Regions from separate parts of the Actinoplanes sp. NPDC051633 genome, predicted to be linked through region 1. Evidence: riboswitches for the same ligand, from Rfam matches in the RefSeq annotation. Region 1 holds a riboswitch; each other region holds the start of a gene.
What was found. A riboswitch is a leader RNA that binds a small molecule or an ion and turns the genes downstream of it on or off. The one in region 1 is predicted to bind cyclic di-AMP.
Positions count from the first base shown of each region.

Region 1 (4,513 bases):
TGTTGGTCAGCAGCTCGGTGAACGAGGTGAGATGCGCGCGCCCGGTCGCCGGGTCGAGCTCGTACGCGACGGGGTTCTGCATGAACGAGTTGGCGGCCAGGATGATGAACGCCGACAGCAGTGTCCCGATCGCCACCACGACGATCGTCGCCAGGTGCAGCATCCGCGGCAGCCGGTCCCAGCCGAAATACCACAGCGCGAGGAACGTCGCCTCGAGGAAGAACGCGAGCATCCCCTCGATGGCCAGCGTCGGGCCGAAGACGTCGCCGTAGAAGCGGGCGAACGCGCTCCATCCCATGCCGAACTGGAACTCCTGCACCAGCCCGGTCACGACGCCGACGGCGAAGGTGATGATCAACAACTTCCCGGTCAGCTTCGTCAGGAACAGCAACCGATCCTGACGGGTACGCAGCCACGCGATCTGCAGCCCGGCCGCGATCGCCGCCAGGCTGATCGACAGCGGCACGAAGAAGTAGTGGTAGATCGTGACGACGGCGAACTGCAGCCGGGTCAGGTCGAGCACGTCCATGCGAGGCTCCCCTACGACGTCCTGTAGTAGATACTACGTCGCGTAGTACGACGTCGTGCAGTAGACTGGCTCACATGGCGCTGGGAGACCTGGAACGCGAGGTCATGACGCAGTTGTGGGCGGCGGGGGAGCCGCTCACGGTGCGGCAGGTCCACGAGCGGCTGAGCGGGCGCGGCCTTGCCTACACGACGGTGATGACCGTGCTCGACCGGCTGGCGAAGAAGTCCGTGGTGGTGCAGGAGAAGGACGGCCGGGCCTACCGGTACGCGCCGGCGCAGACCCGTGAGCAGATGACCGCGAGCCTCATGCTGGACGCCCTGAGCGACACGCCCGATCAGGACGCGGCTCTGGCGTACTTCGTCGGTCAGCTCCCGCCGGACGCCATCGCCGCCGCCATCGAGGCCGCGAAAAAGGCGTGACCGCGCTGCTGCTCGGCGCGCTCGGGCTGACCCTGTCGCTGGTCGTGCCCGGCGCGCTGGCCGGCGCCCGCTGGCCGGACCGCGCGCCCGCCGCCGCGGTGCTGCTCTGGCAGGCGATCACCCTGGCCGGCGTGCTGTGCGCGCTCGGCGTGGTGCTCGCCGGGCCGGAGGAGCTGGTCCGCGCCGCGGGCAGCGGCCGCCGGGTCGCGGTGGCCGTGCTGGTCGCCGCCCTGGCCGTGGCCGCGCTGATCGTCGTCCGGCTGCTGGTGTCCCTCGCCGGGGTGATGTGGCGGTCCCGCGCCAGGCGCGCCCGGCACCGGCTGCTGGTGGATCTGCTGGATCGGGCCGAGCAGCGCGCCGGCCTCGATGTGGACAATCTCCGGATCCTGGACGGCGCCCAGCCGCTCGCCTACTGCGTCGCGGGCCGGGAGCCTCGCGTCGTGCTCACCGGTGGCGCTCTCGACGTGCTCGACGACGCGCAGGTCGCCGCCGTCATCGCGCACGAGCAGGCCCACCTGCGGCACCGCCACGAGCTGGTCCGCGAGTCGTTCACCGCGTTCTACAAGGCGGTGCCGCGGCCGCTGCGGTCGCGGGCGCCGCTGGACGCGGTCAACCTGCTGCTCGAGATGGTGGCCGACGACGCGGCGGCCGCCCGCGTCGGCCCGCGAACGGTGCGCGGGGCCCTGGAACGACTGAGCGACGGGGGAGACGGCCGCGGCCGGCGACTCGACCGGCTCGCCGGGGCGATGACGACCTCGCCCGCGCTGACCGCCGTCGTCGTGGTCGTCGCCGTCGCCCTGCTGGTGCTCCCGACCGTGGTGGTCGTGGTGCCGTGGCTCAGTGCGGCCGTCAGCAGATGGCCACTGTAAGTCACTCCCGGGCGTCGAGTTTCCGATCAACCCCTTTGCTAGTACGGTGGTGCCCGGCCTGACAGCCCCCATCGCCCACCCCCGGGCGACCTGTCCGGCCACCGCCCAATCACGTTGAGTGAGCCGGGGACCCACGAAGTCCCATGGGGTGAAGCCGCGAGGTCTGCGGCCGGGAGCGCTTCCCTTCCGAACCCGTCAGCTAACCCGGTCGGCGGCCGAGGGAAGAAAGGGATACGCCCTAACGTGAGCCGCGCAGCCCGTCGCCTGCTCTGCGTTCTTGCCGCCGTCGCGGCCACCATCGTCGTCCCCGTCGCCCCGGCGCAGGCCGTGCCTTCAGTGCCTTCGCCCGGCAGCGTCGAGGACCAGATCGACCAGCAGTGGAACAAGCTGGAGCCGGTCATCGAGCAGTACAACAACGTGCACAACAAGCTGGTCGCCAACCGCCGGCAGCAGGCGGCCCTCCAGAAGCGCCTGACCCCGCTCGAGGTGGAGGTCAACGTCGCCATGGCGCAGGTGCGGGGCCTGGCCGCGGACGCGTACAAGCAGGGGTCGCCCGGAGCCGTCAAGGCCTTGATCATGACCGGCGACCCGGGTGGGCTGACCGACAAGCTGATGTTCCTGGACCAGTACGCGAAGCACCAGCGGGCCGAGGTCAAGGACGTCTCCGACCTGCGCGACAAGCTGGCCTCCGACAAGGCCGACCTGGACACGCTGACCGCGACGCTGGCCACCCAGGACACCGCGCTGGCCCGCAGCAAGGCCTCGATCGAGAAGAAGATCGCCGACCTGCAGAAGCTCCGGGTCCAGGCGTACGGCGACGCCGGACAGGACGACGGCCCGCTGCGCACCGGCCCCTGCCCGGTCACCTACACCAACGACAAGGGCGGCCGGGCCGCGCAGAAGGCGTGCTCGCTGATCGGCAAGCCGTACGTGTTCGGCGCCGAGGGCCCCGGCGGCTACGACTGCTCCGGCCTGACCAAGACCGCGTGGGCCGCCGTCGGCGTGCACCTCGAGCACTACACGAGGGATCAGTGGGGTCAGGGCCGGGCGATCGGCAAGGCCGACCTGCAACCCGGCGACCTGGTCTTCTACTATCCGGGCAGCCTGCACCACGTCGCCCTCTACATCGGCGGTGGCAAGGTCGTGCACGCCCCGCACACCGGCGACCACGTGCGCATGGCGTCCATCGACCGGGGGCCGATCGCGGGCTACCGGCGACCGGGCTGACGGATCACGGGCTGACCGGTCAGTAGTTGAGCCAGGGCGCGTCGAGGTCCTCCTCGACGTACAGCTCGTAACCGTTGCGGGTGCGGCGCTTCGACCGGTACATCGCCGCGTCCGCGTGGCGCAGCATGGTCTTCGCGTCGGTGCCGCCGGGGAAGGCCATCGCCACGCCGATGCTGCAGCCCACGTCGAGGCGCAGGCCGGCGACCGAGCTGTTGCGCTCGATGCCCTCGATGATGCGGGAGGCCACGGCCATCGCCTCGTCCGCGCCGCCGACCCGGGTGAGCACCACGCCGAACTCGTCGCCGCCCAGCCGGCCCACCGTGTCGGTGTCGCGGACGGTCCGGCGCACCACGTCCGCGATGGCGTTCAGCAGGCGGTCGCCCACCTCGTGCCCGTACGTGTCGTTGACCAGCTTGAAGCCGTCCAGATCCAGGAAGAGGAACCCGACCGGGTGCTGGTAGCGGGTGCCGTGGGCGAGGGCGCGCTCCAGGTCGCGGGTCAGCGTCGGCCCGTTGGCCAGCCCGGTGAGGCTGTCGTGCGCGGCGGCGTGCGCGATCCGGTCCTGTACCGCCCGGCGCTCGGTGATGTCCCGGTGGTGCCCGACCACGGCGTGCACCTGGGGGTGCGACAGCATGTTGCGCAGGATGACCTCGTGCCAGTGCCAGGCGCCGTCGGCGTGCCGGAACCGCATCTCGGCGGTGTGCTCGACGCTGTCGTCGGCGGCCAGCACCCGCTCGTGCAGCTCGGCATCGGCCAGCAGATCGTCCGGGTGCACGTACTCCCGGAGCCGCTTGCCGGCCACGTCGTTCGGGAAATAGCCCATCACCTGGGCGATGGCCTGGCTGGCGTAGGTGACCGTGCCGTTCGCCTCCGACATGGTGATCACCTCGGAGCCGTCCCGCAGCAGCGCCCGCAACCGCTCCTCGCCGGCCCGCAGCGCGGCCTCGGCCCGCTCCCGCTGCTCGGTGGAGTGCCCGATCACGCGGGCGGTCGTCAGCGTGCCCAGAGCGATCAGCATGGAGACGCCGTGGCCCTGGGGCAGGGGCAGGTAGCTTTCCAGGAGCCCGGTCATGAAGGCCAGCTCGCCGAGCCCGATGGAGACGGCGCTGCTGACGGCGAGCGGCTTCCACGACCGGGAGCCGTCCGCCCTGAGGTACAGCGTGAAGATGTGCAGGTGCGCGACCGCGAGCAGCGCGCCCCACCCGACCATGTACATGACGGCGGTGGTCAGCAGCACGTGCACGGCGATCCGGAGCCACAGCCGGCCGCCCGGCCGGCCGCCGGAGACCCACCGCTGCACACCGGACTGCTGCCAGGCGGCGCCGGCCACCAGGGCCACGGCGATCCACCACAGCGGCGTGTTGCCGGACAGCCCGAACTGGCGCAGGACGACGATGACGACCAGCGCGGCGAGCGGTTCCAGGCCATCCCGGCCGAACCGCTCCACCATGGCCCGGAATGCCCGGAAC
Region 1 covers NZ_JBFAZH010000608.1:22-4,534, forward strand. Annotated here, with positions in the region: partial or broken gene AB0M20_RS27800 (cytochrome ubiquinol oxidase subunit I) at 1-529, opposite strand, end outside; gene AB0M20_RS27805 (BlaI/MecI/CopY family transcriptional regulator) at 604-948, shown strand; gene AB0M20_RS27810 (M56 family metallopeptidase) at 945-1,817, shown strand; cyclic di-AMP (ydaO/yuaA leader) riboswitch at 1,910-2,046, shown strand; gene AB0M20_RS27815 (NlpC/P60 family protein) at 2,061-3,044, shown strand; gene AB0M20_RS27820 (diguanylate cyclase) at 3,064-4,513, opposite strand, start outside.

Region 2 (8,913 bases), on a different contig from region 1:
GCAAGACTATCCAGCCCGGTGGCCCATCGCAGGAGCAGGTCGGCTACATCTGGGTTGCGGGCGAGCGCCGGGCCGTGGCTGTAGGTGCCGAGGATCTTGCCGTGCCAGGCGCCCTCGGTCTGGCCGTCGTTGCCGATGCCGGCGGTCACCCGGGCCAGCGGCGCGACGCCTTCTCCCAGGTGGGTGCGCCCGCCGTGGTTCTCGAAACCGGTCAGCGGGGGCAGGCCCAGCCGCGGGTCGACGTCCCCCCGCAGCTCGCCCACCGCCCGGGTCTCGCCCCGGTCGGAGGTCAGATCGAGCAGGCCGAGGCCTTGATACTTGGCACCCTTGGCGAAGAAGGAGTGACCGAACAGCTGATAACCGGCGCATACCGCCAAAACGGCCGCGCCCTGGGCCACTGCCTTGTGCACGCCGCCGTCGGTGATCAGTCGCTCGGCGGCCAGTGCCTGCGGACCGTCCTCGCCGCCGCCGATCAGGTAGATGTCGGCGGTCGTGGGCATCGGCTGGTCGGAGCGCACCTCGATGGTCTCGGCCGGGATGCCGCGCAGGGCCGCCCGGTGCGCCAGGATCAGCATGTTGCCCCGGTCACCGTAGGTCGACAGCAGATCCGGGTAGATCCAGACGACCCGGAGGGTGCTTTCAGTTGACACGGTCCAACTCCGCTCGGATGTCCTGGAACGCGGTGTAGTTCGCGATCACCTCGAGCCGCCCGGGGGGTGTCTCCCGGACCGCTTCGGTGAAGGTACGTACGTGACGGAAGGGCACACCGTTCACTTCGAGGCGCACCGCGAGGTCGTACGCGCGGTCACCGGTGATCAGCACTGACCGGCCGCGCAACGGGGAGAAGTCGACGTCGTAGAGCCAGGACGTGTCGAAGCCGTCGGGGTCGCGGGCGTTGATGGAGAGCAGGGTCGGCGCCTCGTCCGCCATGTCGAAGGCCTCGAGCCAGCTCGCCGGGTTCTTCGCCAGCAGCAGCCGGATGTTGCGGCCGTCGCGCTCGACCTGGGCGTAGCGGCCGGCGACGGAGGTCACCGCGGCCAGCCGGGGGACACCTTCCACGGCGCGGACCCCGAACTCGGCCGCGACCGCGAGTGCGGTGGCCGCGTTGCCGAGGTTGACCGTGCCGGGGAGCTGGAGCTTGACCAGGTGCCAGTCGCCGTTCGGGTCGAGCACGCCGTCGTCCTCGACGGTCCACTGCGCCGCCGGGCGGCGCAGCGGGCACCCCGTGCAGCGCCAGTCGCCGCCGACGCGCTCGATCGGCGAGCCGCACTCGGGGCAGACCCAGGAGTCGTCGTGCCAGCGCTGGCCGGCGCTGAACCAGGTGACGTGCGGGCTGGCGATCGCGGCCCAGACGACCATCGGGTCGTCCGCGTTGGCCACCACGCGGATGTCAGGGTGGTCGGCGAGCGCGGTCCGCCACTTCTGCGCCATCATCGCCACCTCCTGCGCCCGGTCGAGCTGATCGCGGCTCAGATTGAGCAACGCCACCGCGCGGGGAGTGGTTTCGTCGATCACCCGGTCGAGATAGTGCTCGTCCACTTCGAGCACCGCGAACGGGGTGGCGCCGGCCTTGGCCAGCGCCGAGGTGTGCCCGGTGGGCATGTTGGCGCCGAAGGAGTTGGTGGCCACCGGCCCGAGCACGCCCAGCGCGGCCGCCGTCAGCCGGGTGGTGGTCGTCTTGCCGTTGGTGCCCGACACCAGGGCGATCGCCCGCCCGGCCGCCAGGTTGCGCAGCAGGTCGGGGTCGATCTTCAGCCCGATCCAGCCGCCGATCACCGAGCCGTCGCCGCGGCCGGCCGCGCGGGAGAGCGCCGCCGCGGTCCGCGAGACGGAGCTCGCCACCTTTGCCCGTAGGGGCATCTTCCCGTCCGTCACGGACGCGACAGTACCGGAACCGGACATCGCGTCGAGTTGCCGGAATCGGTGGGTGGCGGCCTCGTCCGTCCGGCCGATCGCATCCTGGCCGGTAAAAGGGTTTAGGGCCGTGAACAGGGGACTTCCCACCGTCCATGATCATCTCATCACGCAGAATTTGTGTGGCGTGACTCACCCGTAACCTTCGACGCTTCGTGATCACGTCTGTGCGCAACGCATTGGCATTTGTCTCGGGTCGGTCACAAACCGGACACTGTCCATTGTGCCAACTACACAGAGTCACCGCTCACGCTCTGCAACCGTACGGGAATTCGGGTAGCAAGGTCTGGCCGGAGAGCAACCGCTCCCCGGTCGTGCGCACCCGGATCACGCCGAGCCCTGCCCCGGTCCGGGACCACGACCCGAGAACACGTACCGAACAAAGGCACCAGGGGGCAGGGACGGGGGACCCGGATTTACGGTCCGAACCGAGGACCTTGGGGTGAAGCCGCGACAAGCGGCCGGGCAACCTTCCCGCCCGAACCCGACAGCTAACCTCGCAGGCGTGCCGGAGGGACATCTCTACCGTGCACGGAAGCAGTATCAGCCGGCGCCGCAAGCTCAGCACCGGCACCATCGCGCTGTCCCTGGGTCTCAGCCTCTGCGCCGGTCAGCTCGTGGCCACGCAGCCGGCAGCGGCCGCCACACCCGTCGTGGCCGCGGCCGCGGCGAGGACGGTCGCGAAGGTCAAGATGACCAGCAACACGCGGACCATCCTGTACGGCAACACGGTCAAGCTGACCGCGAAGGTGACCCACCCGAAGACGGGCAAGGCTGTCACCGCCGGCCGGGTGGCCCTGCAGGTCTACCGCAAGGGCAAGTGGAGCACGTGGCAGACCAAGGGGTCCCGCAACTTCATCGCCAAGCCGCTGACCACCGCCTCGCTCCGCTTCAAGTTCCTGGGCGGCGGCGGCCTCTACGCGGGCATCAGCAACGGCATCAAGGTCACCGTCAAGAACAACGGCACCAAGGTGGTCAACGAGGCCGCGAAGCACAAGGGCGCGCTGTACCTGTTCGGTGCCGCGGGTCCCAAGCGCTTCGACTGCTCCGGCTTCACCATGTACGTCTACAAGAAGACGACTGGGCGCAAGCTGCCGCACAAGGCGAATTTGCAGCAGAGGTACGGAAAGGCCGTCAGCAAGAGCAAGAAGCAGGTCGGTGACCTGATCATCACCCGCTCCGGCTCGTACGGGTACCACGCCGCCATCTACGCCGGCGGCGGCAAGGTCTGGGACTCGCCGCACTCCGGTGCGCGGGTGTCCAAGCGCAAGATGTTCAGCAGTAACTACGTGGTGCGCCGCCTGATCTGAGGCAGCAGCACGGCAGCAACACGGCAACGGCGGGGCGTGTGTCCGAGGTTCTCGGATGCGCGCCCCGCCGTCGTCGTGTTCCCTCCATTTTCCTCCCCGGGTCGTCCGAACGGCCTCTCAAGCATGATCAAAAACGTGATTTCCTGCCCGCCTGGGCGTCATGTCGGGAAACGGACCGGCTGGGGTGCCAGAATCCCCTCCACTGGCACTCCACCTCGCTGAGCTGGCAATTCATCCGCGAATCCGTTTCAAGGACGCCGCCATTCCGGTTGCGAGTGGAGGGAAGTGGAGTAGAGTGGAGCGCAGTGGCAGGGGGGACCTGCCGGCCCAGCATCGACTCGGCGGACCGCGAACCGCCGGCAGGGGCGTAGGGGGGATGGCCGATGTTTCTCGGCACGCACACCCCACGCCTCGACGACAAGGGGCGGCTGATCCTTCCGGCGAAGTTCCGGGACGAGCTGGCGGGAGGTGTCGTGATCACCAAGGGGCAGGAGCGTTGCCTGTACGTGTTCCCGATGCCGGAGTTCCAGCGCATCGCGGGGCAGCTGCGCGAGCAGCCGGTCACCCACAAGGCCGCCCGGGCCTACAGCCGGGTGTTCTTCGCCAGCGCGCACGACGAGGTTCCCGACAAGCAGGGCCGGGTCACGATCCCGGCGCACCTGCGTGAGTATGCGGCCCTCAACCGTGAGCTGGTGGTGATCGGCGCGAGCACGCGGGTGGAGATCTGGGACAAGCAGTCCTGGGACGAGTACCTCTCGGCGAGCGAGGACGACTTCGCGGACATCGAAGAGGGGGTGCTGCCCGGGGGACTGTGACGGCGTCACTGCCCGTCCGTACTGCGAGATCTCCAGCCGCTTGCGTTCCTGGCGCCTCTTCCCCGGCGCCAGGCGCGGCGCCCGCCGGCAGCGGGCACGAGCGGATGGGGATCTGGCGGTACGGATTCGACGTCCGGATCGGACCGGGTGACGCAGGAGAGCCTGGCGACTGGGGGTCGACATGGGGGAGCCACGGGGCACGCATGTGCCGGTGCTGCTCGAGCGTTGTCTCGAGCTGCTCGCTCCCGCGCTGGAGCTCCCGCTCGCCGTACACGTGGATTTCACCTTGGGTCTCGGCGGCCACGCCGAGGCGGTGCTCGAGCGCTTCCCGGACGTCGTCCTCATCGGACTCGACCGGGATCCGGAGGCTCTGGAGCACTCCCGCCGGCGGCTGGAACGCTTCGGCGACCGGGTGCACCTGGTGCACGCGGTCTACGACGAGCTTCCGTCGGTGCTCGAGAGCCTGGGCCTCGAGAACACGGGCCACGGGCGGTTCCACAGTGGCCTGTTCGACCTGGGTGTGTCGTCGTTGCAACTGGATGAGCCCGACCGGGGGTTCGCCTACGCGCAGGACGCGCCTCTGGACATGCGGATGGACCAGTCGCGGGGGAGCACGGCCGAGGAGGTCGTGAACGGCTACGAGCCGGGCGATCTGGTCCGGGTGCTGCGGACGTACGGCGAGGAGAAGTTCGCCTCGCGGATCGTGTCGGCCATCGTCCGCGAGCGGGAGAAGGGACGCATCACGTCCACGGCCCGGCTCGCGGAGCTGGTCAAGGACGCGATCCCGGCCGCCGCGCGACGAACGGGTGGAAATCCCGCGAAAAGAACGTTTCAGGCGCTACGCATTGAGGTAAATGGCGAACTCGCCGCACTCGAGTCTGCGGTTCCGACTGCTTTGGACTCGTTGGCCCCGAACGGGCGCCTTGTGGTGATGAGCTACCAATCGTTGGAAGACCGGATCGTCAAGCGCGCCATCGCCGCGAGGGCGCGCAGCACCGGGCCGATCGACCTGCCGGTCGAGCTGCCCGGGACGGGTCCGCAGCTTCGCCTGCTGACAAAGGGGTCGGAGCAGGCGAGCGCGGCGGAGGTGGAAGCGAACCCGCGAGCGGCCTCGGTGAGGCTGCGAGCGGTGGAACGACTCGACGACGGGGCCGCCCGCGAACGGCCTCGCATGTCGACAACGCACGGGGGACGAGGGCGGTTACGCCCGGGGGAACGCCAGGAGGGGGAGGGACGATGAGCGAGCGTACGTACGCGCCGCGGTCGGGGGGCCGGACCGCGGAGAAGCGCAGCAGCGAGGCGCGCACCACCGAAACACGCACCACCGACACGCCGCGTCGCACGGGGGGTGCCGACGCCCGGGGGGTGCGCCGGAGCCCGGCCGTGACGGCGCCGACCCAGGGGACGGCCGCGCTGCGGCTGGACACCGCGGTCACCGAGCCGGTGCGCACCACGAGGCCGGCGCTGCGGGTGGCGCCGCCGGCGCCGATCCGGGCGCCGCGGGCACCGTTCATCGCGGTGGTCATCGCGATCGTGCTGGCCGGTGTGCTGGGCATCCTGCTGATCAACACGAAGACGATGGAGAACTCCTTCGAGTTGAGCACGCTGCAGGACGAGCAGGTCAAGCTCGACAAGCAGCAGCAGCAGCTGGAGAACCAGCTGGCCGGGTACGAGAGCGTGGGCAGCCTGGACGCCGCGGCCAAGCGGTACGGCCTGGTCAAGGGCGAGCCGGCCTACATCCGGCTGCCGGACGGCAAGATCATCGGCGTGCCGAAGCCGGGCCAGGGCGAGCCGGCGATCACCGCGCAGGACGGCGCGGCACCGGCCGGGTCGGCGCAGGCCGGGTCGGCGCAGGCCGGGTCGACGCAGCAGGGCGCGGCGACGCAGGGTGCGGCCCCGCAGGGCGGCAACACCGGCGCGGCCGCGCCCGGCACGGGGCAGTAAGCCGTGTCGCCGAGAGCCGAGGAACCACCGCGCCGGGGCCAGCCGCCCCGGCGCGGTGCGTCCCGTGACGTTCCGCCGGAGGACGAGGGTGCCCGGCGCGGTTTCGGCGGCATCGGCGAGGCCCGGGCGTACACGCCGCGGGGACGCACCGTCGCCGAGCGCGACCAGCGCACCCGGTCGCCGCGGGCCGGGCGGACCACCGATCCGTTCCGGCCGGCGTTGCAGGTGCTCGACGGGGGAAAGCCGGCGCCGCCGCGCAAGCGGCAGCCGGCCGAGGAGCCCGAGGCCGCCCCGCAACGGACCCCCGAGCCACCGAGGCGGGGGCCGGCCAAGAAGGTCACGGCAGCGAAGCGGGAGCCTGCGACCAGGGACAAGCAGAACGGCCGGGTCCGGGCGGGGGCGGGCGGTACGCGTACCCGGATGGCGCCGGAACCACGCCGTGTCGCCGGCAGCCGGCCGGCCAAGAGCGCCCCGCCGCGCAGACGGCCCGCGCCCGCCGTCCCGGCCGAGCCGCCGCGCCTGGCCAACAGCGCGCGCCGGCTCAGGCTCGGCACCGTGCTGGCGCTCGCCCTCTTCGCGACCATCGGCGTGCGGCTGGTCGTGCTGCAGGTGGTCGAGTCGCCGGAGTCGCTGCAGCGGCTGCTGCGGCAGCGCCAGGACCGGCTCACCGAGGTGCTGCTGCCGGCGCCGCGCGGCAGCATCCTGGACAGCGGCGGCGAGGTGCTCGCGCACAGCGTCGAGGCGCGGTACATCTACGCCGACCCCGAGCTGGTGCAGAAGCCGGCGGAGGTCGCGGCCAAGCTGTCCCCGCTGCTGGGCGTCGCACCGTCCAAGCTCACCCAGCTGATGGCCCGCAAGCAGCGTCCGGGCGGTGGCGCCGTGCGGTTCGTCTACCTGGCCCGCGGCGTGGACGTGGCGGTGGCCGACCGGATCGCCGCGATGAACCTGCCGGGCATCCGCGAGGACCGCGACGAGCGGCGCGACGTGCCGGGCGCCGACCTGGCGGCGAACCTGATCGGCTTCACCGGCGAGGACCACACCGGGCTCGAGGGTCTGGAGGCGCGCTACGACGAGCTGCTGCGCGGCACCGACGGCAAGCGGGTCTACGAGACCGGGCGGGGCCAGCTCGACAAGGAGATCCCCGGCGGCTACCACAAGCTGACCCCGGCCTCGCCGGGCACGTCGCTGCAGCTGACCATCGACCGCGACCTGCAGTTCGAGGTGCAGCGGATCCTCGGTGAGCGGATGGAGGACGTGGACGCCACGGTCGGCGGCGCGGTGGTGCTGGATGTCAAGACCGGCGAGGTGCTGGCGCAGGCCAGCTACCCGGCGTACGACGCGCAGAAGCCGTTCGACTACAAGCCGGTCAACCGCGAGGACGTGGTGACCAGCGTGATCACCGACCCGGGTTCGACGCACAAGGCGTTCATCTTCGGCGCGGCGCTGCAGGAGGGGCTGGTCAGGCCCGACTCGGTGCTGACCATCGGCCCGGCGCTGGAGCGTGGCGGATATACCTTCTCGGACACGCACCGGCAGAAGAAGGGCACCAAGATGACGATGGCGGGGCTGCTCGCCTACTCGTCGAACGTCGGCACGATCCTGATCGCGGACAAGCTCGGCAAGCAGCGCGTCTACGAGTACCAGCAGAAGTTCGGGCTGGGCCGGGCCACCGGCGAGGGCATGCCGGGCGAGGCCGAGGGCAAGCTGCTGCCGCCGGACGAGTGGAGCGGCTCGGCGGCCGGGTCGATCCCGATCGGCCACAGCGTCGACGCCACCCTCATCCAGATGGCGGCCGGCTACGCCACCATCGCCAACAACGGCACGTATGTGCAGCCGCACCTGATCAAGGCGACCATCCCCTACCAGGGCCCGGCGGTTCCGGCTCCGGCGCCGGCCACCCACCAGGTGCTGCGGCCGGAGGTGGCGGCGCAGCTGCGGCTGCTGATGGAGGCGGTGGTCGACAGCAAGGGCGGCACGGGTACGCAGGCGCGCGTCGACGGCTGGCGGATCGCGGGCAAGACGGGTACGGGCAAGCGGCTGATCGACGGCCAGTACACCAAGCACAACGCGGGGTCGTTCATCGGCATGGCGCCGGCGGACAACCCGCGGTACGTGATCGCGGTGTTCGCCGACGTGCCGACCGGCACCGGCGGTGACGTGGCGGCGCCCGCCTTCGCCGAGATGATGCGCACCACGCTGCTGCACTACAAGGTGCCGCCGTCGGGCACCAATCCGCCGAAGTTCAAGATCTTTCCCTGAGGCCATGGCGTTCGCAGGGGTTCGCGGAACACCGGGTAGGGTCTGACGCCGTGCCCGGCATTCCCCGTCCCACGACCGTCCCGCCGCGCCGGACGGATGACCTCGCGGCCCTGGTGGGCGCCCGTGCGACCGGTGGTGACGCGACCGTCACGGGGGTCACGCACGCCAGCGGTGAGGTGCGTCCGGGCGATCTGTACGCGGCGTTGCCGGGGGCGCGGCGGCACGGTGCGTCATTCGCCGGCGAGGCCCGGGACAGGGGCGCGGCGGCCGTCCTGACCGACGCCGAGGGCTCGGGGAACGCCGTTGGGCTCCCGGTGCTCGTCGTCGACGACCCGCGCGCCGTTCTCGGCACGGTGGCGTCGGCGATCTACGGGGACCCGACGTCGCGGCTGACGATGATCGGCATCACCGGGACCGCGGGGAAGACCTCGACGGCCTATCTGATCGAGGCCGGGCTGCAGGCGGCCGGGCTGACCACCGGGCTGATCGGCACGGTGGAGACGCGGCTCGGCGATCTGACCGTCGACAGTGTCCGGACCACGCCGGAGGCCACCGACCTGCACGCGATGCTGGCGTACGCGCTGGAGCGCGGCGTCCAGGCGGTGGTCATGGAGGTGTCCAGCCACGCGCTGTCCATGGGCCGGGTCGGCGGGGTGCGCTTCGACGTCGGC
Region 2 covers NZ_JBFAZH010000148.1:1,375-10,287, reverse strand. Annotated here, with positions in the region: gene AB0M20_RS11575 (glutamine amidotransferase) at 1-650, opposite strand, end outside; gene AB0M20_RS11570 (MurT ligase domain-containing protein) at 640-1,860, opposite strand; cyclic di-AMP (ydaO/yuaA leader) riboswitch at 2,278-2,435, shown strand; gene AB0M20_RS11565 (C40 family peptidase) at 2,442-3,224, shown strand; gene mraZ (division/cell wall cluster transcriptional repressor MraZ) at 3,608-4,039, shown strand; gene rsmH (16S rRNA (cytosine(1402)-N(4))-methyltransferase RsmH) at 4,209-5,279, shown strand; partial or broken gene AB0M20_RS11550 (hypothetical protein) at 5,276-5,827, shown strand; gene AB0M20_RS11545 (penicillin-binding transpeptidase domain-containing protein) at 5,987-8,242, shown strand; gene AB0M20_RS11540 (UDP-N-acetylmuramoyl-L-alanyl-D-glutamate--2,6-diaminopimelate ligase) at 8,293-8,913, shown strand, end outside.
Region 2: it holds a riboswitch for cyclic di-AMP, as region 1 does, so the genes downstream of both, AB0M20_RS11565 (C40 family peptidase) here and AB0M20_RS27815 (NlpC/P60 family protein) in region 1, are expected to answer to the same signal.

Region 3 (8,913 bases), on a different contig from region 1:
GATGGGCATGTCACCGGGCGAGGTCCGGGAGAAGACGCAGAGCATCATCGACTTCTCCGGCATCAACGAGCGGGGTGACTTCAGCTCGCTGCCGATGAAGACGTACTCGTCCGGCATGGCGGCTCGCCTGCGGTTCGCGATCGCGGCGGCCAAGAAGCACGACGTGCTGCTGATCGACGAGGCGCTGGCCACCGGCGACGCGAAATTCCGCCGGCGCAGCGAGGAGCGGGTCCGCGAGCTGCGCGCCGAGGCGGGCACGGTCTTCCTGGTCAGCCACAGCGAGGCGTCCATCCGCTCGACCTGCGAGCGCAGCATCTGGCTGGAGTCCGGGGTGATCCGGGCCGACGGCCCGACCGAGGACGTGCTGAAGGAGTACGAGTCCTACATGCGTAAGTAGGCTCGCACTCCCTCGCCGGTCACTTCACCGATAGATGCACGTGGTTGGTGTGGTCGCTGGAGGGATCGCCGCCGGCGCCCGAGTACGACTTCCACCCGCTGCTGGGCAGCCAGATCCGGCGGTACCAGATCACGTACAGCACACCCAGCGTCCCCGAGTTGCCGATGAAGTAGTTCGCCAGGTTGTTGCCGTAGGTCCTGCTGCTGCCCGTCGCGTCGCCGCCGAAACCACCCTTGTCGGCGGCGAAGTCGCACGCCCGGCCCTTCGGGTGCTCGCCGCTGTTCTGCTCGCGCCAGCAGTGCACGTAGTGGTCGAAGCCGGCCGACTTGGCCTGGTTCATGGCGTGCAGCAGCCGCGGTGTGATGCAGCCACCGCTGGTCGGGTCGTTCACCGTGCAGCCGCCGTTCAGGTTGCCGCCCGGCTTGGCCTTCTTGCTGCCGCCGCTGCTGCTGCCACCCGGTGACCCGGTGTCCTGGCCCTGGCCGGCCGCCTTCAGGGCGTTCTCGGCCTGGGCCTTGCGCTTGGCCATGGCGGTCAGCTGTTTCTGCTGGTTCGCGATCTCCAGGTCGACCGCGGCCTTCGCCCGCAGCCGGGTGTCGCGCGACTCCTTGAGGTCACGCACCGCCCGGTCCTGCTTGACCGCGATGGTCTCCAGCGTCTCGGCGCGGTCCAGCAGGCTGCCCGTCGACTCGGCGCTCAGCACCGCCTTCATCGGCCCGAGCCGGCCGGTGCGGTAGCTCTGCTGCGCGATCTCGTCGAGCGCGGCCTGCCGCGGGCCCAGCTGGGTCTCGACCTGCTTCAGCAGGGCGACCAGCTGCGCCTGGCGCTTCTTGGACTTGGCCAGCGCCTCCTTGGCCTCGACGAAGCCCTTGGACGCGTCCTCGACCTGCTCGATCAGCGACTTCTTGCCGCCCTCGCCGTCGTCGCCGTTGTCGCCCGGCGCGGCCGTCGCGGCCGTACCCGTGACAACCGCCAGCCCGGCCGTCGCCACCAGCACCGCGAGCGCGCCGGCCAACCATCTCCGGACAGAGTTCTGCCTCATTGCCGTCCTTCCCTCGGCCGCCGACCGGGTTAGCTGACGGGTTCGGGATGGAAGTGATCCCTACCGCTGACGCGGATTCACCCCACTACCTGGGATTTGGGTCCCCGGCTCGTCTGTGACGATTAGGCGGCGGTCTCCGTTACCTAACGGAGACCGGAACGAACGATACCGACGAATTCCAGATTCGCCACCCGTAGCACTGAGCGCGATATTTCAAACACCTTCAGTGATTCCACTACGGAGAGAAGGCAACGACTCACATTGATGTGAGGTTACGCACAGACGCCTTTCTTAGCTAAGGCTTTTGTCCACTTCGACAGTGCTGAAGACCGGCCTTTCGTCGGGTAAGCTCGCGTCCGGCCATTGCCAGGAGGCGCCGCCCCCAAGGCGCCGGCGGGCCACCACTCAATCGTCGCGAGACGAGCCGGGGACCCGAGTTCCACTGGGGTGCATCCGCTGCAAAGCGGTAGGGATCGCTTCCATCCCGAACCCGTCAGCTAACCCGGTCGGTGGACCACACGGAAGGAACATGCATGACGGCAAGCCCTCGCCGGTGGCTGATCCTCGCCCTGGCACCGCTCGTCGCTGTGACCCTGTCGGTCGTCGCTCCCGCGTCCCCGGCGAGCGCCGAGCCCGGCGACTCGTCGTCCACAGCTGACGACGGCGACGACAATCCCCTCCTCAACGAGGTGCTCGACTCCACCGGCCGGCGCTACCTGCAGGCCAAGGCCGCGGTCGCCAAGTCGACGAAGACGCAGCTCAACCTCGCCGTGCAGGTGCGCGCGGCCGAGGCGAAGCGCGACGCGCTGCTGCCGGTGGCCGGCAAGGTCGCGGTGCAGCGTTACCGCACCGGCGGCATCTCCACCGCCGGCTTCCTGCTGAACAGCCGCGGCTCCGGTGACTTCCTCGACCGGGCGTTGTCCCTCGAGGAGATGAACGCGCTCAACGGCGAGAAGCTGCGCGAGTTCAACGAGGCCATCGACGAGGTGGCGCGCAACAAGGCGCGGCTCGACCAGGAGGTCAAGGCACAGCAGGCCAACCTCAACCTGATGCAGAAGCAGAAGCAGGCCGCGGAGAAGGCCCTCGCCCTGGTCGGTGGCGAAAGCCTGACCGGCGGCTTCGTGACGGCCACGTCGCGCCGGGCGGCCCCCGCGCCCCGCAACTCCGACGGCGGCTTCTCGCCGGAGGGTTGCAACGTGTCCGACCCCACCACTGGCGGGTGCATCACCGCGCGCACTCTGCACATGTACAAAGAGGTGAAAAAGGCCGGGTTCGATCGCTTCGTCGGCTGCCATCGCAACGGCGGACCGTTCGAGCACCCCAAGGGCCGGGCCTGCGACTGGTCGCTGCAGAAAAGCGGATTCTCGGCCGCGCACAACAAGGATATGAAGCAGTACGGCAACAACCTGATGGCGTTCCTGGTCCGCAACGCGGACCGGCTGGGCATTCTCTATGTGATCTGGTTCAGGCAGATCTGGCTCCCGGCGACGGGCTGGAAGTCCTACCGCGGCGCCAGCGCCCACACCGACCACGTGCACGTCAGCATGTTGTAAGCGCCCCGGCAGACGAGAAACAGAACCCCCGGCCTCCGCGAGGAGACCGGGGTTTCTCGTTCCGCTCAGATGTTGCTCGCGCGGCGGACCGGCGCACGGCCGGCCGGCTGCTCGGGTGCGGGCCCGGTCGGCGGCGCCGGCGCGATCGGCACGGTGATCGACTTGCCCTGGGTCACCTCGATCTCCTTGCCGTGGTGCAGCAGCACCAGGCGTGCGGAACCCTGCCCGTTGCGCAGCGAGTACGTGACGTCGCCCGCCGAGACCGTGACCCGCAGCCGCAGACCGCGCCAGAGCAGCGAGAACTCCAGCTTGGTGATCCGGCTGGGCAGCCGCGGCGCGAAGGACAGCTGACCGTTGAAGTCACGCATGCCGCCCAGGCCCGCGACGAGAGCGATCCAGGAGCCGGCCAGCGACGCCACGTGCACGCCGTCCCGCGCGTTCTGGTGCAGGTCGTGCAGGTCCATCAGGGCGGCCTCGCCCAGATAGTCGTGGGCCAGCTCGAGGAAGCCGACCTCGGCCGCGAGCACCGCCTGGATGCAGGCGGACAGCGACGAGTCGCGGACCGTGCGCGCGTCGTAGTAGGCGAAGTTGCGCGCCTTCTCCTCCGGCGTGAACGCGTCGCCGCGCACGTACATCGCCATCACCAGGTCGGCCTGCTTGACCACCTGCTTGCGGTACAGGTCGAAATACGGGTAGTTCAACAGCAGCGGGTACGCCTCGGGCGGAGTGTTCTCGAAGTCCCACTCCTGCAGCCGGGTGAAGCCCTGCGACTGCTGGTGCACGCCCAGCTCCCGGTCGTACGGGATGTGCACCGACGCCGCGGCGTCCCGCCAGGAGGCCGTCTCCTCGTCGTCCACGCCCAGCTTGCGAGCCACGTCCGGGTGACGCTTCGCCGCCTCGGCCGCCGCGAACATGTTCTGCTGCGCCATCAGGTTGGTGTAGATGTTGTCGTCCACCACGGCGGTGTACTCGTCCGGGCCGGTGACGCCGTCGATGTGGAAGCGCCCGTGCCGGTCGTGGTGGCCCAGCGACCGCCACAGCCGGGCGGTCTCCACCAGCAGCTCCAGGCCGATCTCGCGCTCGAACTCGAAGTCGCCGGTGGCCTGCACGTAGCGCCGCACCGCGTCCGCGATGTCCGCGCCGATGTGGAAGCCCGCGGTGCCCGCCGGCCAGTACGCCGAGCACTCCTGGCCGCGGATGGTCCGCCACGGGAAGGCGGCGCCCTGCAGCCCGAGGGTCTGCGCGCGCTCCCGGGCCAGGTCCAGCGTGGAGTGCCGCCAGCGCAGCACGTCGGCGGCCGCACCGGGCTGGGTGTAGGTCAGCGCCGGCAGCACGAAGGTCTCGGAGTCCCAGAACGTGTGGCCGTCGTACCCCGGGCCGGTGAGGCCCTTGGAGCCGATCGGGCGCTGCTCGGCCCGGGCGCCGGCCTGCAGCGTGTGGAACAGGCCGAAGCGGACCGCCTGCTGCACCTCCGGGTCGCCCTCGACCTGCACGTCGGAGTGGTCCCAGAACGCGTCCAGATACTCCCGCTGGGCGTCCACCAGGCCCTCCCAGCCATCCAGCCGGGCACTGGCCAGCGCGCCGCCGACCTGGTCACGGACGGCGGGCAGCGAGCGGTGGCTGGACCAGCCGTACGCGGCCAGCTTCACCACGCGCAGTTTCTGCCCCGGCTCGAGCTTGCAGGCGACCGTGGTGCGCAGCCAGTCGGGGTGTCCCTCGGTGGTGATGGCGTGCCGGCCCGGCGTCTCCACCAGGTGTTCCATCGCCGCGGCCATGCGCAGGTCGCTGGCCTTGGTGCGGTGCACCAGCAGGCCGCCGGACTTCTGCTCGAGCATCTCCTCGGCCTGCAGCGGGTGGTCCAGCACCGCGGCCACCCGGGGGTCCTTGCTGGTCGGCGGCAACTGCTCGTTGGCGACCAGCTCGGACTGCAGGATCAGCCGGGCGCTCTCGTTCAGCGGCTCGACCTCGTAGAGGATCGCGACGACCGCGCGCTGGGTGAACGACACCAGCCGCACACTGCGGATCCGGATCGCCTGGCCGGAGGGCGACACCCACTCCGCGGTGCGCTCCAGCGTGCCGGCCCGCATGTCCAGGCTGCGCTCGTGGTTGCGCAGGTCGCCGTACCGCACATCGAACGGCTCGTCGTCCACCAGCAGCCGCATCAGCTTGGCGTTGGTGACGTTGACCATGGTCTGGCCGGACTCGGGGAAGCCGTAACCGGCCTCGGCGTACGGCAGCGGGCGCAGCTCGTAGAACGAGTTCAGATACGTGCCCGGCAGGCCGTGCGGCTCGCCCTCGTCCAGGTTGCCGCGTAGGCCGATGTGACCGTTGGCGAGGGCGAAGACCGATTCGGACTGAGCCAGCAGGTCCAGGTCCAGCCGGGTCTCCCGGATGTGCCAAGGGTCGACGGGGTACGCCCGTTCACGGATCACGGTGGTGCCTCTCGATGAACTGAAGGAGAAAGTCTGGGCGGAACTACGCGTTCATCGCGTCAGGAGTTCGGACAGATCCTGGACGACGATGTCGGCACCGTTCGTCCTCAACGCGTCCGCCTGCCCGACCCGATCGACGCCGACGACGAACCCGAAGTCGCCCGCCCGCCCCGCGGCCACACCGGCCAGCGCGTCCTCGAAGACGACGCAGTTCTCCCGCGGGGTGTCGAGCAGCTCGGCACCGTAGAGGAAGGTGTCCGGCGCGGGTTTGCCCGGCAGTTTGCGCTCACGGGCGACGACGCCGTCGACCCGCACCTCGAGGAGGTCGGCGATGCCGGCGGCCTCGAGGACGTCCTTGCAGTTGGCGCTGGCGGAGACGACGGCACGGCGCAGGCCGGCCTCCTTCGCCGCGCGCAGGTAGTCCACCGATCCGGGGTAGACCTGCACCGCGCCCTCTTTGATCTTCTGCAGGACGAGGATGTTCTTCCGGTTCCCGATGCCGTTCACGGTGTGGGCGTCGGGGGCGTCGTCCGGGGTGCCCTCGGGCAGGGTGATGCCCCGCGAGGTCAGGAAGGTGCGTACGCCGTCCGCGCGCTGCCGGCCGTCGACGTACTCGTGGTAGTCGGCGCCGGAGTCGAACGGCACGTACGGCTGCCCGTGCTCCTGCGACCAGGACTGCAGGAACTGGTCGAACGTCTGTTTCCACGCCGCGTTATGGACCAGGGCGGTTTGCGTCAGCACGCCGTCAAGGTCGAAAAGGCAGGCGGTCACCTGAGGAGGAAGCCCGAGCACGGCCCCAATGTAGTCGTCCCCGCTCGTGGATACTCCGCAACGGGGGTACCCCACGTCCCATCGGCCGCCGGTACGGTATCAGCCGCCGGTCGACAGGCCGTTGACCAGGCCGGATGCCGCGCGGCCGGCGGGCCGTGACATGCGCAGCCCGATGGTCGTGCCGATCGGGCCGGTCGCCATCGTGACCTCGTCGCACAACCGGTACGCCAGCCAGATGCCCCGCCCGCCGACCTCGAACGCCTCCGGAATCTCCGGCGGGTGCAGGTAGCGTGCCGGGATGCCCGGGCCGGAATCGGTGACGGTGCACCAGATCGAGTGACCTTCCGGGCGCAGCACCACCCGCCCGCGCCCGCCGGCGTGCAGCACCGCGTTGGTGATGATCTCGTTGACCGCCAGCACGAAGCCCTGGAGCCGGTCACCGGCGAATCCGGACGCGGCCAGCAGGCCCTGGACGGCGTGCCGCACCCGCGTGATGTCCTGGCGCTCGAAGACACGATCCAACAGGGTGCCGCCCGCGTCGCCGGCCTCCGGAAGCCGGACCGGAGCCGGACGCAACGCATCACGGCCCCGGCTCGGTCCGAATGTCTCGTCCACCGACGAGCAGCCTACGCGGCTGCCCGCCCCGAGGGCAGCCGTCACGCTTTAGAAGAGATGAGCGAGGGTCCGGAAGATCTCCGCGTAGAAGTTGCCGTCGATCTCGCGGTAGAGGCTGAACTTCATGCCGGGGCTGCCGAAGAACGGCCGCAGGGTCCACGCGAGCTGGGTGCCCACGAAGCCGAACAGGAAGATCCACACGTACAGCAGCGTCATGCTCGGCTTGCCCGGCTGGCGGACCATCGGGGCATGCGGCTGCCGCACCGGGAGGTGCGCGCCCAGCGGCACGCCGTGCATCGGCTGACCGTTGCCCACGGCCGCGGGAACGGCCGGACCCGGAGCGGAGGCGCCGGCAGCGGGCGCACCGGCCGGCACGGGCACGGGCGCACCCGCCGGAGCCGGCGCCGGCACGGCCGGGCTGACCGGCGCGATGGAATCCGCCTTCGGTCCCAGCAGGCCGTGCTCGTTGAGCACCCGCATGCCGCCGGTCAGGAAGCGCAGTCCGATCAGCGCGGACAGGCCGAGGATCGCCACGTTCAGCAGCTTGAAGAAGGCGTAGTCCGGGGCGGTGATCCGGAAGAACAGGCTGATCGGCGCGAAGGTGAGCGCCAGCATGGCGGTCACGGTCAGCGCGACCGACACCAGCGCCAGCGACTGCCGCACCGACAGGCGTGCGCCGAAGACCAGGTTGAACAGGTAGAGCGTCGGCAGGCAGACGGCCAGCGTGACGAGGAAGAGCAGCGGCAGTTTGACCGCCGACGTCATCGCCATCAACCAGCCGTGGAAGGACCCCAGGACGGCTCCGTAACAGGCCAGCGCGACCACCGTGCTGGAGAGCATCTGGCCGATCAACTTGGGCAGGTCACGGTCCTCGACGACCTGCTGCCAGATCCCCTGCCGGTCACGCAGGATGCGCTCGATAACCAACAAACCAGATGCATTGGCCACGCCGGTTCACCCCTCACGACACGTCGCAACGTTATCGTCGATACGGACCCGCATCGACGTGCAGAGCACGATACGGCATGAGGTCAAGGTTCGGTAACAGCAAATGGATAGGCGGCGATGCTCAGGTGTGTCAGCGCCAGCCGACGTCGATGCGGTCGCCGCGGTCGTCGAAGAAGTGCAGCGAGTCCATCCGGACCGTGACGGCGAGAGGGTGGCCGGGCGACACCGCCGGGTACGGTGCCAGCCGCACCGCGAGCTCGGCCGGGCGCCGGTGGTGCCGCCCGTTCTCGCCCAGCACGCTCTCCTGCTTCGTCTCCTCGCGGTCCGGCGCCGCGCCGTTCGACGGCCGGCCGGTGAGCCGCGAGAACGCCGCACTGATCTTGCTGAAGGCGCCCACCTCGACCTGGTGGTCGTGCACCGCGCTGCCCATCTCGTCGACCATGATCGCGGTGGCCCCGATGTCGAGGTACGCGAGCGACTCGTGCCCGTGGTGTTCGAGATAGCGGATCCGGCCGTGCAGCACGTCGCCGGGCGCGTCCGGTGCCACCGGCGTCAGCGCCTCCGCGCGCATGCCGACCACGATCCGCTCACCGTGGTAGTGCGCGACCGCCCGGGCCCGGATGTCGGTCCACGGCAGGTAGAGCGCCTGCTCACCGAAGTTCAGCGCGATGTACCGGTCGAGGTGGACGTAGACGGAGGCCTCGAGGAGGTTCATCCGCGGTGCGCCGAGGAAGGCGGCGACGTAGAGGGTGGCCGGGCGGCCGTACACCTCGGTGGGGGTGCCGATGTCCTGCAGCACGCCCCGCCGCAGGATCGCCACGCGGTCGGCCATGGTGAGCGCCTCCGCCTGGTCGTGCGTCACGTACATGGTGGTCACGCCGAGCTCGCGGGTCAGGCCGGTGATCTCGGCACGCAGCTCGGCGCGCAGGCCACTGTCCAAGTTGGAGAGCGGCTCGTCCATCAGGAACAGGCCGGGCCGGCGGACGATCGCCCGGCCCATCGCCACCCGCTGCCGCTGGCCGCCGGAGAGCTGGCCGGGTTTGCGCGCGAGCACGTCGCCGATGCCCAGCGCGCTGGCCACGTTGCCGATCTGCTCGCCCCGGGGAACGGGCTCCACACCGGAGAGCTTGAGCGGGAAGCCGATGTTCTCGCTCA
Region 3 covers NZ_JBFAZH010000013.1:14,701-23,613, reverse strand. Annotated here, with positions in the region: gene AB0M20_RS01920 (ABC transporter ATP-binding protein) at 1-397, shown strand, start outside; gene AB0M20_RS01915 (hypothetical protein) at 417-1,439, opposite strand; cyclic di-AMP (ydaO/yuaA leader) riboswitch at 1,443-1,578, opposite strand; cyclic di-AMP (ydaO/yuaA leader) riboswitch at 1,832-1,966, shown strand; gene AB0M20_RS01910 (hypothetical protein) at 1,973-2,992, shown strand; gene AB0M20_RS01905 (glycoside hydrolase family 65 protein) at 3,058-5,424, opposite strand; gene AB0M20_RS01900 (beta-phosphoglucomutase family hydrolase) at 5,476-6,216, opposite strand; gene AB0M20_RS01895 (ATP-binding protein) at 6,295-6,810, opposite strand; gene AB0M20_RS01890 (hypothetical protein) at 6,859-7,740, opposite strand; gene AB0M20_RS01885 (ATP-binding cassette domain-containing protein) at 7,889-8,913, opposite strand, start outside.
Region 3: it holds a riboswitch for cyclic di-AMP, as region 1 does, so the genes downstream of both, AB0M20_RS01910 (hypothetical protein) here and AB0M20_RS27815 (NlpC/P60 family protein) in region 1, are expected to answer to the same signal.

Region 4 (8,913 bases), on a different contig from region 1:
GTGTCGATGACGCTGGGCAGCACGGTGTTGCATCGCACGTTCTGCCGCTTGTATTCGACCGCCACCGCGCTCGCGAACGCCAGCACGCCGGCCTTCGCCGTCACGTAGCCGGCCGCACCGGGGAAGGGCGCCACGGCGGCCTTGGAGGAGACGCAGACGATCGAGCCGCCGCCGGCCGCCACGAGCGCCGGCAGCGCGGCGGAGGTGACCAGGTACAGCGGGCGCAGGTTGACCCTGAGCATGGCCTCGAAGTCGTCGACGGGTGTCTCGTGCACGCGGCCGCTGCCCGCGTACCCGCCGACGAGGTTGACCACCGCCGCCAGCGGCGCGTCACCCGCCTCCGCCGCGACCGAGGCCGCGTGTTCTACGTCACCCTGGACCGTGAGATCCGTCTCAACCGCGACCGCGCCGGCCGGTAACCGGCCGGCCGTGCCGGGCCGGATCGGCGCCACGACCCGCCATCCTGATTCGACGAAATTGGAGACAACGGCCCGGCCGAGGCCGCCCGTGCCGCCGGTGATCAATGCGGTTCGTCCCATGGGGCAATCTAAGCCCACCGAGGCAGATGTGTTCTCCGTCACGTCGTGTAGAGGAAGCGGTTCGACAGGGCACGGCATTGTGCAAAAGGATGTCAGTCACCCGGATGGGCGAGTGAACTGCAGCGCAGCGTGGCGCATTGTGGCTGATGGTCCCGTTCCACCGTGGTGACGGGGCCGTTTCGTGCAGAGATTGCATCAGGGCCCGCGGCAACCCGCCGATCTTGGGGCTGAACCCTCTTGGCTACTAGGCCGTACAGGGTAGTGACGAGCGTCGCAGGAGTGGTCGTGATGCCCGTCGCTGCGGCGGACGAGGGGTCGATGGTGTCATGAAGCGGGCGACGAGTATGCGACAGAACGCATCCGCCGGCGGGTGCGGCTCCGAATGACTATGCGATGGCGCTCTTCAGTAAGTATGCACCGGGCTCTCAGCGCACGCTCAGACATTCGTGACACTTTCGACTCACCAGCCGGAATCACTTCGGGACGCCATCTGTTGTGCATAGCGAAGTTCAGCAACGCAGACGTTCAGCACGCAGCGCAGTTCGGCATCGCAGGTTCTGCGGACGTTACGGGGAGGGACTGATGGACGCAGGTATCGCCCGTAACAGGGTTAGTGAAGGCAATGAGGGGACCGTGGACAGCGTGGAGAAGAACACCGTGATGCGGACCGATGAGGTCGCCGAGGAGCGCGACCTCGTTGGCGTGTATCTGCACGAGATCTCCCGGACACCTCTGCTGGATGCCGCCCGAGAGGTCGACCTCTCCAAGGCGATCGAGGCCGGCCTGTACGCCGAGCACCTGCTCGAGCAGACCGAGATCCGCCGGGGTGTCAGCCGGGAGGAGTTGGAGCGGCTGGTCACCGAGGGGCAGCGCGCGAAGGACCTGTTCATCCGCGCCAACCTGCGACTGGTCGTGTCGATCGCGCGTCGGTACGTACGTTCCGGCATGCCGATGCTCGACCTGATCCAGGAGGGCAACACCGGCCTGGTTCGCGCGGTCGAGAAGTTCGACTACGAGCGCGGCTACAAGTTCTCGACGTACGCGACGTGGTGGATCCGCCAGGCGATCAGCCGGGCGATCGCGCAGCAGGAGCGCACCGTGCGCCTGCCCGTGCACCTCGTCGAGGACGTCAACCGCATGCGCAACGTCACCCGCCAGCTCGTTCGCGAGCTCGGCGCCGACCCGGAGCCCGAGCAGATCGCCAAGGCGCTGGGCGTGACGGTGGAGCGTGTCAACGAGCTCACCCGCTGGGCGCAGGACACGGTGTCGCTGGACACCCCGGTCGGCGACGACGGCGACACCAACCTCGGTGACCTGGTCGCCGACGGTGACGCCCCCTCGCCCGAGGAGATCGTGCTGACCGCGCTGGAGCGGTCGCGCATCGAGGGTCTGCTCAACCACCTCGACGACCGGTCGGCCGGCATCATGCGGGCGCGGTATGGCCTCGAGGACGGCCGCGAGCACTCGCTCACCGAGGTCGCCTCCCGCTTCTCCCTCTCCCGCGAGCGGATCCGCCAGCTGGAGATCCAGGCGCTGGGCCGGCTGCGGGAGCTGGCGCGGGCCGAGGGCCTGCAGGCCGCGTAAGGTTTCGAGCACGAAAAAAGGGGCCGGGGTGACCCGGCCCTTTTTCGTGCGCTCGTCCGCTACTTGACCCGGCCGTATCCGTTCGGGGTCATGATGTTCATCGTGCGCTTCTTCACCGGCTCGCCGGCGTGTGAGGCGTCGATGATCTGTCCACCGCCGACATACAGCGCGACGTGGCCGTTGCTCCGGTAGAAGATCAGGTCACCTGGTCTCAGCTCGGACTTACTGATCCGCGCGGTGGCCGAGTATTGCGCGGCCGCGTTGTGCGGCAGCGATTTGCCGGCCTTGCGCCACGCCGCCGAGGTCAGCCCGGAGCAGTCGTAACCGTCCGGCCCGTCGGCGCCGTACTTGTACATGACGCCGATGGCGTTGTACGCGAACGAGACCGCCTTGCCGGCCGAACCCGCGATGGTCGGCACAGGACCGGTGTACTTGCTGCCCGACGAGGTCGGCTTGCCATACGCGGCGCTGCGCATGTCGTACAGCTTCTTGAGGTCGGCCTCGATCTTCTTCTTGCGGGCCGCCAGCTCGTTGACCTCGGCGGTCTGCTTGACCTGCGTCGCCTTGAGAGCCGCCTGCCGCGTCGTGAAGTTCTTCGTCGTGGCGGTGTAGTTGTCGATCTGCCGCTGCCTGCTGCGCGACATCTGATCGAGCACGCTCATCCGGTCGAGCAGGCTGCCCGGACCCTCCAGCACGACGTTGATCGTGCCGACGTCGCCGTTCTTGTACGCCGTCTTCGCGATGTTCTGCATCTCGACCTTGGCGGCGGCGAGGGCGACCTTGGCCGGGCCCAGGGACTGGACCAGCTTCTTTTCGTCCGCCTTGCTTTTGGCGAGACTGATCCGCATCGCGTTGTACGACTCGACGACGTCCTCGAGCTGGTCCGATGCCTTCTGGATCTTCTTGTTGACGTCGCTCGACGGTGCCGCTTGGGCGGCCGTCGCGGCCGTGCCGGTGATCGCCAGCGCCATCATGACGACGGCGAGCGTCCGGAACCTCGTACGGACGTGGGACAACGCTTTGTGGCCTTTCTTCCGCGTGTGCCGCCTACCGGGTTAGCTGACGGACTCGGGCTGGGAAGAAGAGCCCTACCGTCCGTTTTGTCACGGACGGATTCGCCCCGGAAACCTGGTTCCCCGGATCGGCCTGGGGGACCGACTCGGCGGCGTTGGGCCGGCGCCACCGGAGGGGAGTGGCTGCGGACCGATCCAACCGCATTAACTTATCGATGGATCACGGAAAGGCAAGGCTTTCTTAGAGTGACTTAAGCCAATGGCCGGTAAAGTCACCATGATCCAGATAGCGGCCAGTATTCCTACGCTTTCAGAGCGTCACTTTCGGCATTTCGAGCCCACCCGCGTGACACTTTTCGCTCCGCCCAGAAGGACAGGAATGGAATCGTGCCGGCCAGCATGATCAGCACCATCCTGGGCAGCGGCCAGCGCAGACGGCGGCCCAGGTCGAAGGTGGCCAGCACGTACAGGATGAAGAGGAAGCCGTGTGCCGGCCCGACGCCGGCGACCACCGCGTCGTTGTCCGCCAGGTACTTGAGCGGCATGCCGATCACGACCAGGACGATCAGCACCACGCCGACGATCCAGGCGATGATCCGATAGCGGGTCAGGGCTCCCTGCACGATGCACGTTCCTTATCTCTTGCCCGGGTAGTCGCCGGGGCGGGCGCCCGGGTGGGCGGCCAGCCAGGCGAGGTAGTCGTTGTAGGCCTCGAGCTCGGGGTCGTCGGGTTGCGCCACGGCTCGGCTGGGAACTCGGACCGGCCGGCCGACCTCGGCCTTCTCCGCCGTCGGCACGCCTCTGCGGGCCTTCTCCGCAGTCGGCACGCCCTTGCGGGCCAGCTGGACCTCACGCCACCACAGGAAGCCGACAAAGCCCGCGAAGACCGGCCACTGCACCGTGTATCCCCAGCTCAGTGCATTGCCACCGGCGGCTCGCGTGTATTGCCACCAGCCAAGGGCGAGGAAGGCGAGGATCAGAACGAGCGCGGCCACGTGGCGTGCGATCCACGCCGGGGTCCACAACCCTTTCATGCCTGTCAGCGTAGCCGCGCCGTTTCGGTGACCGCCTCGGCGGGCACGCTGTGCACCAGCAATCCATGGAGGTGTGTGATGACGGATCCCGATCTTGTCGTTTCGGAGACGGGCATCGACCCGGCCGGGCTGGGCGACGACGACCTGTTCCGCGAACTGGCCAGCCTGCACCGGACGAGGCTGCAGACACTGCGCCACGGCCCGGACGCGGCGCTCGACAACCATCTGCGCCGCACGGCCGAGCTGGAGACCGAATACATGGCGCGCTATCCCGGCCGCGAGGTCGACCCGTCGCGGCTCACCCAGGACTTCTAGCCGGAAAGCAATGCGCCGCCCCCGAGATCGGGGGCGGCGCGGATGTCGGTGCGCAGGTCGCCTCGCGGCGAAAGGCACAACACGGCTCCAGCCGAACGGTAGTCCGTGAAGGCAAAGGGTGAGGCCCGGGGACACTGGTCGCACCGACATCTGTTCTCAACCTTCGACCACCCGTCACGATTCCATGACCGGTTGTGACGCGGGCCACACCAACTGTTTGCGGGCGGGGCGCTCGGGTAGTCGGGCGGCATGACCCAGCAGGATCATCTTGAGGCGTTCGACGAGGACGAGACCGACGTCGACTTCGCCAACGAGCACCAGGACACCACCGTCGACTCGGACGTCTCCAGCGAGGGTGACGACGGCGAGCCGGAGAGCCCGGAGGGCTGGTCGGGCCTCGACCGCGACGGCCCACCCTGACGGATTACCGGGGGACAGGCCGGGTATCCGATCTTCATGAGCTTCCACGAGGGTGATGAGCGGGCCGAGCGGCGGGCGGCCGACCTGCTGCCGGAAGAGCGGGCGGCCGGCAGTGCCGATCCCGAGGCGCAGGCCGAGGCGATCCTCGAGGAGTCGGACGAACGCGAGGACAATCTCGGCTTAGCTCGGGAAAACCGCACCTCGGGAGAGACGGTCACACCCGCCGAAGGAACCCGATAGGGGCACAAACTTTCGTGTCTGCGCTGGACGTGGCAGGATCCTCGCGTGCCTGACCCTCGACGGAGCGCCGGGCGCGTCGTCCCTCGGCGAGCGCCGCAGATAGGCGGCGCGGCCGCTCCCAACCAGACACGCCGCACAGCTCAGGCCCGCAAGCCCGAGGTGGTCACCGGTCCCGCGTCCGCGGTGCCGGCTCAGCTTCTCGAACCTCTCGTGGATGGACCAGCCGTGCCCGTCGTCGTCGAGCCCGCGAGGCCGCATCCCGTCGAGATTGCCGGGCTGCTGCATGAGCTCTCTGAGCGGCTGCTGTCCACCGACGACCTGTCGCAGGCGTTGGATCGGCTCGCGGTCTTCGCGGTGGGAGCCGTGCCGGGCGCGGTGCGCTGCTCGATCGTCTCGATCACCGAGGGCGAGCCGCTGACGTTGACCGCCTCGGGCGGGGAGGGACGGCTCGTCGACGACTGCCAGTACCGGACCGGACAGGGACCGGGGCTGGACGCGGCGCGTACCCGCACGTTGGTCACCACGCAAGATCTGGTCACCGACCCGCGCTGGCCCGCTCTCGCGGAGTGCGCGCGGGACGAGGGCGTGCAGTCGGTGGCCGCGATCCCGCTCGACGTGCAACGGGAGTCGGTCGGGGCGTTGAGCCTGTTCGTGCGCGGACCCGACGGCGTCGCGCCCGAGCTGCTGCTCACCGCGATGGCGATCGTGAACCAGGCGGAGATCCTGCTGGGTGAGCTGGCCCGCCGGGCGGCCCTGAGCAAGGGAGCGACGGTGGACCGGGCGATCGGCGTGATCATCGCGCAGCGCGGGTGCGGGGTGCGCGAGGCCTACGACGTGCTGCAGGAGACCGCCCAGCGGCTCGGCCTGGATCGTCAGACGGTGGCGGAGAGGCTGATCGCCGCGGCGGCACGGACCCGAGAGCCCGGCCACTGAATCCGAAGGCCGCTGGAAGACGGCTGAGGGGATGCCGGCCGGTGGCCCGCATCCCCTCGTTCGTCACATCGCCGTCAGCTCGGTGGGTTGCCATCCTGGCCGGCCGGAACCCGGTCGGGATCCGCCCGGTGCGCACCGGCGGCCCTTCCGTTCGGCGTGCCGCCGTCTGAGCCGGCGACCGTGTTGTGCGGCGTGCCGGCGTCGGGGCCCGCGCCGACCTCGCCCGGGACTCCGTCGGAGTTCTCCGCGGCCAGCGCGTCCGCCGCCCGCTGCTGCTGCGCCGAACGCTGCGCAAGCGGGATCTCCGGCAGGAAGAAGACGATGATCAGGCCGATCACCATCACCGCCAGCGCCATCAGGAAGACGATCTGGATGCCGTCGGAGAAGCCCTCCTTGAACGGGTGCGCGACCACGTCGGAGAGGCGGCTCAAGAACGAGGTGTCGCTGAGCGCATCGCCGCCCTGCGCCTGCTGCAGCACCCGGGCCTGACTCGGGTCGGCGGCCAGTGCCTGCTGGAACTCCGGAGTGTTGCGCGCTGCGCCGAACGCATCGTTGATCTTGCCCGGCAGCACGTTGAACAGCACGGAGAGGAAGACCGCCGTGCCGAGCGTGCCGCCCATCGAGCGGAAGAACGCCACCGAGCTGGTCGCCACGCCGATCTCGCGGGGGCTCACCGCGTTCTGCACCGCGGTGATCATCGGCTGCATGTTGCCGCCCAGGCCGAGGCCCATCACCACCATGATCAGCATGACCCGCCACAGCGGGGTGTCGGCGCCGATCATGCTGAAGAGCCCGAGCGCCACCACCATCAGGACGCTGCCCACGATCGGGAAGATGCGATAGCGGCCGGTGCGGGCGATGAGCTGCCCGGCCAGGATCGAGCCGCCCATGATGCCGACCACGAAGGGGATCATTTGCAGGCCGGCCATGGTCGCAGACGAGCCCTTGACGATCTGCAGGTACAGCGGGACGGTCATCAGGCCGCCGAACATCGCCATGCCGAGGATCGTGCTGGACGCCGAGCTGACCGCGACCGTCCGGTTGCCGAAGAGCCGCAGCGGCAGCAACGCCTCCTCCTTGTACGCCCGCTCGACGAACACGAACGCCACCAGGCCGATCGCACCGATCACGAAGCAGGCGACCGACCGGCCGGACCCCCAGCCCCAGTCGCGGCCCTGCTCGGCCACGGTCAGCAGGGGCACCAGACCGATGATCAGCGTGAGCGCGCCGGGCCAGTCGATGCGGTGGTTGACCCGCGTGTGCGGCAGGTGCAGCACCCGGGCGACCACGATCATCGCCGCGATGCCGATCGGCACGTTGAGGTAGAAGACCCAGCGCCAGCCGTCGACCCAGAGCAGGGTGTCGGCGCCGGCGAAGAAACCGCCGAGGATCGGGCCGATCACGCTGGCGGTGCCGAAGACGGCCAGGAAGAAGCCCTGGTATTTGGCGCGCTCCCGGGGCGGGACGATATCGCCGATGATGGCCAGGGCCAGTGACATCAGGCCGCCCGCGCCGATGCCCTGGATGGCGCGGAAGGCGGCCAGCTCGTACATGCTCTGGGACAGGCCGCAGAGGATCGAGCCGACGATGAAGATGCCGATCGCGAAGAGGAAGAACGGCCGGCGTCCGTAGATGTCGGACAGCTTGCCGTACAGCGGCGTCGAGATCGTGGACGTGATCAGGAAGGCCGTGGTGGCCCAGGCCTGCAGGTCGAAGCCGTTCAGGTCGTCGGCGATGGTGCGCGTCGCGGTGGCCATGATGGTCTGGTCGAGGGCGGCCAGGAACATGCCCATCATCAGGCCGATCAGCACCGTGATGATCTGGCGGTGCGTGAAGTCGGCCGAGGGCTGGGCGGATGCCCCGCCTCGAGCCGGCGCGGTGGTTGTGTCGCTCACGCGTTCTCCCGTGATGTGGCGGCCGAGTCACTGCGCAGGAGCGCCTCGACGGAGCTGTTGAAATCGGCGAACAGGGCGGCGAACTGCTCGACCCGCTCCGGCGGCCAGTCCGCGAGGGCCCGGCTCAGCAGTGCGTGCCGTGCGTCCGCCATCCGTGCGCAGGCGGCCAGGCCGGCCTCGGTGACCGCCAGGCGCGAGGCCCGGCCGTCCGCGGGGTCGGCCTCGCGGCGCGCCAGGCCGGCCTTGACGAGCTGCGCCGCCTGCCGGCTGACCGTCGACGGGTCGGCCTGTTTGACCTCAGCGAGGTCGGTGACCCGCATCGGTCCCATATGCCGCAACGGGAACAGCAGCATCAGTGCGGAGAACTCGGCGCCGAGATCTCCGACGTTGAGCATGCCTTTGGCCCGTGCGCCCAGGCGGGTGAATCGCACAAGTTCCCCGGCCAGACGACCGGCGGCGCCCTGCTCTGTCACTGCTGTCCTCGTGGGTCGGCCTTCAGATGCGTGTAGCCTACAAGTGGTTGTTTGCTGAACGCATTGTGTTTCGCATCTCCCACACGATCGTGGTCAGCCGTTGCGTCGACTCCAGCGCGGGCGGGACCGGCACGTCGTACTCGGCCGTGCGGTCGAAGAGCCGCTCCGGGAAATACCCCCGCCCCGGGTCGCCAACCAGGATGCGAGCGCCCGATCGCCGGGCCGCGAGCAGCGTCGCGGTCATCTGCTCGGCCACCCGCTCCGTATAGAACGCGTCACCGGCCAGCACGACGTCGGCGGCCGGCGGCGGGGTGGTCGCGGCCGCGATGACCACGTCGTTGGCCGCCGCGTTGCGCAGCGCCGCCGCGACCGCCGCGGGATCACTGTCGACCGCCGTCACCGCGGCCGCGCCGGCCCGGGCGGCCGCGATCGCCACGAGCCCGGAGCCGGTGCCGAGGTCGGTCACC
Region 4 covers NZ_JBFAZH010000016.1:538-9,450, forward strand. Annotated here, with positions in the region: gene AB0M20_RS02175 (SDR family NAD(P)-dependent oxidoreductase) at 1-539, opposite strand, end outside; gene AB0M20_RS02180 (sigma-70 family RNA polymerase sigma factor) at 1,122-2,123, shown strand; gene AB0M20_RS02185 (NlpC/P60 family protein) at 2,183-3,139, opposite strand; cyclic di-AMP (ydaO/yuaA leader) riboswitch at 3,153-3,298, opposite strand; gene AB0M20_RS02190 (DUF3817 domain-containing protein) at 3,439-3,759, opposite strand; gene AB0M20_RS02195 (hypothetical protein) at 3,772-4,170, opposite strand; gene AB0M20_RS02200 (DUF6158 family protein) at 4,249-4,485, shown strand; gene AB0M20_RS02205 (hypothetical protein) at 4,735-4,905, shown strand; gene AB0M20_RS02210 (hypothetical protein) at 4,942-5,145, shown strand; gene AB0M20_RS02215 (GAF and ANTAR domain-containing protein) at 5,371-6,078, shown strand; gene AB0M20_RS02220 (MDR family MFS transporter) at 6,153-7,973, opposite strand; gene AB0M20_RS02225 (MarR family transcriptional regulator) at 7,970-8,446, opposite strand; gene AB0M20_RS02230 (50S ribosomal protein L11 methyltransferase) at 8,484-8,913, opposite strand, start outside.
Region 4: it holds a riboswitch for cyclic di-AMP, as region 1 does, so the genes downstream of both, AB0M20_RS02185 (NlpC/P60 family protein) here and AB0M20_RS27815 (NlpC/P60 family protein) in region 1, are expected to answer to the same signal.